Regions from separate parts of the Gibbsiella quercinecans genome, predicted to be linked through region 1. Evidence: predicted binding sites of a transcription regulator. Region 1 holds the regulator's gene; the other holds the start of a gene.
The links. The regulator LexA, encoded in region 1, represses DNA repair genes until DNA is damaged. The targets are predictions, from matches to a motif close to TNCTGTATGTACATACAGNA.

Region 1 (4,431 bases):
GTTACCAGTGGAATTTGTTGCTGTCTTCCCAGGATTTGACTTCCTTTTCGGCCTGCTCTTTCTGGTAGCCGTAGCGTTCCTGAATTTTGCCGACCAGCTGTTCGCGCTTCCCTTCGATGACCGTCATATCGTCATCGGTCAGCTTGCCCCACTGTTCTTTGACCTTACCTCTAAACTGCTTCCAGTTACCGCCAGCTTGATCTTTGTTCATCATTTCTCTCCGTAACTAAAGTGAGTCAGTTTCAGATAATCCGGCTGGCCTAACTGACCAAAGTGAGTAACAGATTTTCCTCATCTGCACTGGATTAAGCCGTTGCCTAATCAGCCAGCCACATTACTAATATTAGCTATAGATTCTGGATTAAAAATAAAAGCCAGCAATAAACACCATAAATAAGCGATTTTTTAGTTAAAAACAACAACAAAACAACCCGATAACCAGGGTTTTCTTTACCCAGCAAGATGTAACATGATATTAACAAAAACCACAATGAATGGGAGGCTACTCCCTGGCCCGCTCGTGCGCAAACCAGGTGCCCTGCCGGTTATGGCGCAGCCAAAGCCACCCCAGCGTAATGCCACGCAGCATCTGGAACACGCACAGCGCCAGCCACAACGCATGGTTGCCGAGCAGCGGCAGAGTAAGCAACGCCAGCGCGTAGCCGGCGGCGGCAACCGCCATGCTATTACGCATTTCCGCGCCGCGGGTCGCGCCGATAAACATGCCATCCATCAGGTAGCACCACACGCTGACCAGCGGCAGCACCACCTGCCAGCCCAGGTAGTGGTTTGCCAGTTCACGCAGCGCCGGTAAGGAGGTCAGTGCGCCAACAATCTGTTGGCCAGCAACGGCGTAAATTGCCGCAAATCCCAGCGCGACCAGGCCCGCCTGCCGGCAGGCGGCGTGCCATACCTGATGCAGCTTGCGATCGTCGCGCGCGCCATAGGCATGGCCGGAGTGCACTTCCACCGCATAGGCAAAACCATCGAGCGCATAGGCAGTAAAGGTCAGCAGGTTCATCAGCACTGCGTTAACCGCCACCACTTCGCTGCCCAGCCGGGCGCCAAGAATGGTCAACGAGGCGAAGCACAACTGCAGCAGCAGGGAACGCAGCATGATATCCCGGTTCAGCGCCAGCAAACGGCCCAGGTTTCCCCGCCAGGCCTGGCGCAAGATCGGCAGTGAAATGCCCCGCCGCCTCATCACCCGCCAGGCGAGCCATAGCCCAAACAGCAGCATGGCATACTCGGACACCACCGTCGCCAGCGCAGCCCCTTGCACATTCCAGCCAAGCCCCATCACCAGCCACACATCCAGCACAATATTCAGCAGGTTGCCGGCGATCAGCAACAGCACCGGCGCACGCACGTACTGCACGCCGAGCAGCCACCCCAGCAGCACCATGTTGGCCAGCGCCGCCGGCGCACTTAACCAGCGGATATCCAAAAAGAGCCGCGCCTGCTGCAAGACTTCGCCATCGCCGCCGACAACCTGCAACGCCAGTCCGATCAGCGGCCGGCGCAGCAACAGTATCGCCAGGCCGACAATCCCGGCCAGCAGCAACGGCTGCACAAAGGCCTGGGCCAGCCGCTGCGCATCGCCGGCGCCCTGCGCCTGAGCCGCCAGCCCGGTAGTGCTCATGCGCAGGAATAAGAACAGCATGAACAGGAAGCTGGTGACCATCGCACCCACGGCGACGCCGCCAAGATAGCTGGGGCTGTCGAGGTGGCCGATCACCGCCGTATCGACCAAACCGAGCAACGGCACGGTAATGTTGGAAAAGATCATCGGCAACGCCAAACGCCACAGCGCTTTGTCGTTGTCACTAAAGAAGGCGGTAATCAAGCGCATAGCAACCTATTCCTGTGGCAGTGCGTATTGAAAAAGCAAGAAAGGCATCGCCCCTGGACAGGGGCGATTTACATCAGGGGGAAACGCAGGGGGTTAAATCCAGTCACCGTTGCGAATAACGCCGACGGCCAGCCCTTCAATGGTGAGGTTTTGCTCACGCAGATCGACGACGATCGGTTTGAATTCACTGTTTTCCGGCAGCAATTCAACCACGTTGCCGTGTTTTTTCAGGCGTTTGACGGTCACTTCATCTTCGATACGGGCCACCACGACCTGGCCGTTACGCACGTCCTGCGTTTTATGCACCGCCAGCAGATCGCCATCAAGGATACCGATGTCGCGCATCGACATCCCTTTTACCCGCAGCAGGAAATCGGCGTTGGGTTTGAACAGGGAAGGATCAACCTTGTAGTGCCCTTCGATATGCTGCTGCGCCAGCAGCGGCTCACCGGCGGCCACGCGGCCAATCAGCGGCAGGCCGTCTTCATCTTCCATCAGCAGGCGGATACCGCGCGAGGCGCCGGAGATGATCTCGATCACCCCTTTGCGCGCCAGCGCCTTCAGGTGCTCTTCAGCCGCATTCGGCGAGCGGAACCCCAGACGCAATGCGATCTCGGCACGCGTGGGCGGCATGCCCGTCTGCGAAATATGATCGCGAATCAGGTCATAGACCTCTTGCTGCCTGGTAGTTAGTGCTTTCATCCCGCCCCCTGTTTGTTTATACAGTTTTGCTGTGAGTATATACAGGTGCGGGGGGATTGGGAACCGCAGAATAAATAAAAATCAGGGAGTAGGCGCGCAAAACCGGCGAAAAACAGCCTAATGGCGGCGGCTATTCAGGCAAAGTGCTGCCACAGCACGCTGCCCCAAACAAACAGCGCCAGTATGATCGCCAGCGTCACCGCCGCCGAACCGATATCCTTTGCCCGGCCGGAAAGCACGTGGTGCTCGGTGCCCACGCGATCGACCAGCGCTTCGATTGCGCTGTTAAGCAGCTCGACGATCATCACCAGGATCACGGAACCCACCAGTAAAATACGGGCGATCGCCCCAACGTCCAGCCAGGCGGCCAAAATAATGGCGAGCACGGCGGCGAGGGTTTCCTGGCGGAACGCCGCTTCATTTTGCCAGGCGGCAATAAACCCCTGCCGGGAATAACCTGCCGCCTTAATAATACGCGTTAGACCGGTTGCTTGATTTGCCATTTACGGGCGCCTTTTTCAGGGGTAAAACATCATTTTAACGGCATCGGCTTTTTTAACACCACAGATCTGCAAAGCGGTTTCTGGTATGCTTGCGGCGCGTTGCTAACAAGAGGCTTCACGTTGTTATGTCAAGTTGGCGTAAAATTTATTATAACTTATTGAGTTCTTTACTAAAACTGCTGGTAAGAAGTAAGGTTATCCCGTCAGATCCGGTCGCGGAGTTAGGGTTGGATCCCACTCGGCCGATTTTGTACGTTTTACCTTATAACTCGAAGGCGGATTTACTCACGCTGCGGGCCCAATGTCTGGCGCAGGATCTGCCCGATCCGCTCACTCCGCTGGAAATCGACGGCACCGTACTGCCCGGCTATGTGTTTATTCACGACGGCCCGCGTGTGTTCCGGTACTACACGCCGAAAGAAGAGTCGGTCAAGCTGTTTCATGACTATCTGGATCTGCACCGCAACAATCCGGATCTCGATATCCAGATGCTGCCGGTTTCCGTCATGTTCGGCCGCTCCCCCGGCCGGGAAGGCCACGGCACCCCGCACCTGCGTCTGCTGAACGGCATACAGAAGTTCTTCGCCGTGCTGTGGCTGGGGCGCGACAGCTTCGTCCGCTTCTCCAATACCGTTTCGCTGCGCCATATGGCGAACGAACACGGCACCGATCAAACCATTGCGCAGAAACTGGCACGCGTGGCGCGCATGCATTTCGCCCGCCAGCGCCTGGCCGCGGTCGGCCCGAGCCTGCCGGCGCGCCAGGACTTGTTCAACAAGCTGCTGGCTTCCAAGGCGATTGAAAAAGCCGTTGAGGACGAAGCGCGCAGCAAAAAAATCTCTCACGAAAAAGCGCAGCAGAACGCCATTGCGCTGATGGAAGAGATCGCCGCCGATTTCTCCTACGAAACCGTGCGCCTGTCAGACCGCGTGCTGGGCTGGACCTGGAACCGCCTGTATCAAGGGATCAACGTTACCAACGCCGAACGCGTGCGCCAACTGGCGCAGGACGGCCACGAAATCGTCTATGTTCCCTGCCACCGCAGCCACATGGACTACTTGCTGCTGTCCTACGTGCTGTATCACCAGGGGCTGGTGCCCCCGCACATCGCCGCCGGCATTAACCTGAATTTCTGGCCGGCCGGGCCGATTTTCCGCCGCCTGGGCGCCTTTTTCATTCGCCGTACCTTCAAAGGCAACAAGCTGTATTCCACGGTGTTCCGTGAATACCTGGGCGAACTGTTTACCCGCGGCTACTCGGTGGAATACTTTGTCGAAGGCGGCCGCTCCCGCACCGGGCGCCTGCTGGAGCCGAAAACCGGCACGCTGGCGATGACCATCCAGGCGATGCTGCGCGGCGGCACACGCCCAATCA
Region 2 (4,431 bases), 1.8 Mb from region 1:
GCGGGGTTAACATTGGCCGGTTGGATTGCGAATGATGTGGTGGCGCCTGGGGTTCGTCATCAGGAATACCTGGCAACTCTGCGCCGCATGCTGGCTGCGCCGCTGTTGGGGGAAATCCCGCATTTGCCGCAGATTGAGCGCCAGCCGCTTGGCCAGTATCTTGATTTAGGGGCGTTGCCGGCCTGAACCGTAATAGCAGGGCGCAGCGTACACGTTGCGCCCTGTTTGTTTACACTGCCAGATAGGCATTAATCAATTCCTCATCCAACTGTTCCAGCGTGCCATTAGCCACGTTGCGGCCTTTATCCATCAGGCAGAAGCGATCTGCCACGCGGCGTACGAACGGCAATGAATGTTCCACCAGCAGGATGGTCATCCCCAGCTCGCGGTTGATTTTACGGATCACATTAGTGATATCCGCCGCGATGGACGGCTGAATGCCGGCCGTCGGCTCATCCAGAATCATCAGTTCCGGCTCCAGCACCAGCGCGCGGCCAATCGCCAACAGTTGCTGTTCGCCGTCGCACAAATCGCCGGCGCGGCGGGAGCGCATATCGTACAGATTGGGGAACAGATCATAGACCAACGGCGGGATACGATGCGGTTTATCGCGCCCCGCCATCAGCGCCACCTGCAGGTTTTCTTCCACGCTAAACTGGGAAAAAATTTGTCGCCCTTGCGGTACATAGCTGATACCCAGCGCCGCGCGGGTTTCCACCGGCTGTTGCAGCAGGTTTTGCGGCGGCGCATCCGTAGGCTGCCAGGTCATACTGCCGCTGACCACCGGCAAGTGGCCCATGATGCAGTTGACCAGTGTGGTTTTGCCCACGCCGTTGCGGCCAAGCAGGGTGGTGCATTGGCCGCGCGGCAGCTCCAGGTTGATATCCCACAGCGTATGATTTTGTCCGTAATACTGATTTAACGACCTTAAACTTAACATCGGCATTCTCCTCAAAGGCCTGGCACTTGTGGATGTGCGCCTCAATGGCGCTGGCGTAACGCCGGTATGGCAATCAAACGTCAACGTCCTGAGTGTATCCACACTCCTTAACTGTACTCGCCGCGTTAGCGGTTTCTTTCCCAAGTGTATTAACGGCCAGAATAAAATGCCGTTCCGGCTACCGTGGGTGGTTAGCGCAGAAAGGCCGCTAAAATTTAATATTCAGGAAAAAATGGCCATTAAAAGCCGGATTCCCGTTATGTTTCGCTTTTATGACTGCGTTAGCGGTGATTTGTTTTACCGGTAACAGGCCAACTCAAGCAGAGGATTCTATCGTACAGGCGGGGTTCACTCTCTATCCGCGCTGTCCATCCTTAACGGGGTTTTGCAATTAGCAGGCCAACTTTATCGCGGCGATAAAAAAGCGTCTTGTTAGCGTGGTGTTAACCTGGCGGCAGGGGCGAGGCGGGTTGGCGGCAAGGCGGCGCAGGCAAAGTCTGGGCGGTAAGCGCCGGGTGTGCACTTTTGCGGTGCTGCCGGGATTGGTTATGGTGCACAGGATTTCACCCATCGGGCAGGTAAACCCCCCTTGCGGCGGTTGAAAATGGAAAATGAATTTCGGCCGGGCCGGTTTATTAGCATTAATCGGCATAAACACAGCGATTTTTTTATGAAAAAAATAACTAAAAAGACCCTTTAAGCCGTTTTGACTAGCGAAAGGCGTTCTTTCTGAAGCTCCCGTGGTTGGCGGGGTGGTAAGAGTTATCCACTATTCCTGTGGATAACCTTGTGTATTAGATTTAGAAAAACGCCTTAAAGCGAGAGCCGGCGCGGGTTGTGTTCGCGTTGCCCGTATTCTCATCTTTTTATTAAATTATATATTTATCAAATAATTAACTAAAATCAAGCGATGCCTGATGAAGCCAATGCGTTTGCCTGGATTTTTACCGTTGTGTTACTGATAAGTTAACGCGGAGCGGGTTTTGGGGATAAATCTGTGATTGACAATAAAAATGTCACCGTATTGTCATCGCCGGCGTGCGCGTAAAGCCGGGCAACGGTGCATGGCTGGCCGATCTTGGGGCAGTTGTGCCGTGGGCATCGCGGTTGCCTGGTGTGCCGCTGGGCTCTGGTGCCGGGCTAAATGGCGGCAGGCTGCGGTTTTCCCATCGCCAACGCCACGGCGGGTAAATCTGCTTGAAGCTGGTTTTATATCCAGTATCATAATGGCACTGGCGCAATTCGCCGGGGCTTTCCATACTTAAGGGCCGCCCCGTGAAGCGATTCACGGGGCGCCTGAGCGCGCATTTCTCACGGGGTAGCCTAGTCTGATGAGTAAACTGTTCAAACTGCATTCTGAGTTCAAACCGGCCGGCGATCAGCCGGAGGCCATCCGCAAACTGGAAGAAGGGCTGGAAGACGGCCTGGCGCATCAGACGTTGCTGGGGGTAACCGGTTCGGGTAAAACCTTCACGATCGCTAATGTGATTGCCGATCTGAATCGGCCAACCATGGTGCTGGCGCCGAATAAAACGCTGGCGGCGCAGCTGTATGGCGAGATGAAAGAGTTCTTCCCGGAGAACGCGGTGGAGTATTTTGTCTCTTACTACGATTACTACCAGCCGGAAGCCTATGTGCCGAGCTCCGATACCTTTATCGAAAAAGACGCCTCGGTGAACGAACACATCGAGCAGATGCGTCTGTCGGCCACCAAGGCGCTGCTGGAGCGGCGCGATGTGGTGGTGGTGGCCTCGGTGTCCGCCATCTACGGTTTGGGCGATCCGGATCTGTACCTGAAGATGATGCTGCACCTGACCAACGGGATGATTATCGATCAGCGTTCAATCCTGCGCCGGCTGGCGGAGCTGCAGTATACCCGCAACGATCAGGCCTTTCAGCGCGCCACCTTCCGCGTGCGCGGCGAAGTAATTGATATCTTCCCGGCGGAATCCGATGAGCTGGCGCTGCGCGTGGAACTGTTCGACGAGGAAGTGGAGCGGCTGTCGCTGTTTGATCCGCTCACCGGCCAGATCCAGCAGGTGGTGCCACGGTTTACCATTTATCCCAAATCGCACTACGTCACGCCGCGTGAACGTATTTTGCAGGCCATGGAAGAGATCAAGCTGGAGCTGGCCGAGCGGCGCAAAGTGCTGCTGGCCAATAACAAGCTGCTGGAAGAACAGCGCCTGACGCAGCGCACCCAGTTTGATCTGGAGATGATGAACGAACTGGGCTATTGCTCCGGCATTGAAAACTACTCGCGTTACCTTTCCGGGCGCGGGCCGGGCGAGCCGCCGCCCACGCTGTTCGATTACCTGCCGGCGGATGGCTTGCTGGTGGTGGACGAATCTCACGTGACGATCCCGCAGATCGGCGGTATGTACAAGGGCGACCGTTCACGCAAGGAAACGCTGGTGGAATATGGCTTCCGCCTGCCTTCCGCGTTGGACAACCGCCCGATGCGTTTTGAAGAGTTTGAAGCGCTGGCGCCGCAGACGATCTATGTTTCCGCCACGCCGGGCAAATATGAGCTGGAGAAATCCGGTGGTGAAATTATCGAGCAGGTGGTCAGGCCGACCGGCCTGCTGGATCCGGAAATCGAAGTGCGGCCGGTCACCACGCAGGTGGACGATCTGCTGTCTGAAATCCGCAAGCGGGCGGCGATCAACGAACGTGTGTTGGTGACCACGCTGACCAAACGGATGGCGGAAGATCTGACGGAATATCTGGAAGAACACGGTGAGCGCGTGCGCTACCTGCACTCGGATATCGATACCGTGGAGCGCGTTGAGATCATCCGCGATCTGCGCCTGGGGGAATTCGATGTGTTGGTGGGCATTAACCTGTTGCGTGAGGGGTTGGATATGCCGGAGGTTTCGCTGGTGGCGATTCTGGACGCCGATAAAGAAGGCTTCCTGCGTTCCGAACGCTCACTGATCCAGACCATCGGCCGTGCGGCGCGTAACCTGAACGGCAAGGCGATCCTTTACGGCGATAAAATTACTGATTCCATGGCCAGGGCGATCGGTGAAACCGAGCGCCGCCGCGCCAAACAGCAGGCATACAACGCCGAGCGAGGCATCACGCCGAAAGGCCTGAATAAAAAGATCGGCGATATTCTGCAAATTGGCCAGTCGGTCAACGGTAAAAACCTGGCGAAGGGCAAAGGCAAAGTGGCAAGCCAGCCGCAGAATCAGCTGCTGTCGCCAAAAGCGCTCGAGAAGAAAATCCGCGAACTGGAAGCGCAAATGTATACCCATGCACAGAACCTGGAGTTTGAGCAGGCAGCGGCACTGCGCGATGAAATCCAGCAGTTGCGCGAGCAGTTTATCGCCATTTCCTGATGCATAGTGCAGCGGGGCCGTACTTGGCCCCGCTAATGCCGGGGAAACAAAAGTCCTTGCCGCACCCGCCAAAGCTGATTATGGTGTGCGGCCAATTGAAAAACGAGCTGCCGATATGACCACCTTCCCCTCAAAAGATCCGCTGCA

Region 2: a site for LexA is predicted at 2,142-2,161, ahead of uvrB (excinuclease ABC subunit UvrB). Genes of this name have one in related genera too.

What each region holds. Positions count from the first base shown of each region.
Region 1 is NZ_CP014136.1:2,979,649-2,984,079, reverse strand. It holds gene ACN28Q_RS13885 (CsbD family protein) at 2-211, opposite strand; gene dinF (MATE family efflux transporter DinF) at 503-1,852, opposite strand; gene lexA (transcriptional repressor LexA) at 1,946-2,554, opposite strand; gene ACN28Q_RS13870 (diacylglycerol kinase) at 2,689-3,057, opposite strand; gene plsB (glycerol-3-phosphate 1-O-acyltransferase PlsB) at 3,183-4,431, shown strand, end outside.
Region 2 is NZ_CP014136.1:1,148,717-1,153,147, reverse strand. It holds gene bioD (dethiobiotin synthase) at 1-186, shown strand, start outside; gene ACN28Q_RS05275 (ABC transporter ATP-binding protein) at 230-940, opposite strand; gene uvrB (excinuclease ABC subunit UvrB) at 2,272-4,284, shown strand; gene ACN28Q_RS05265 (VF530 family protein) at 4,400-4,431, shown strand, end outside.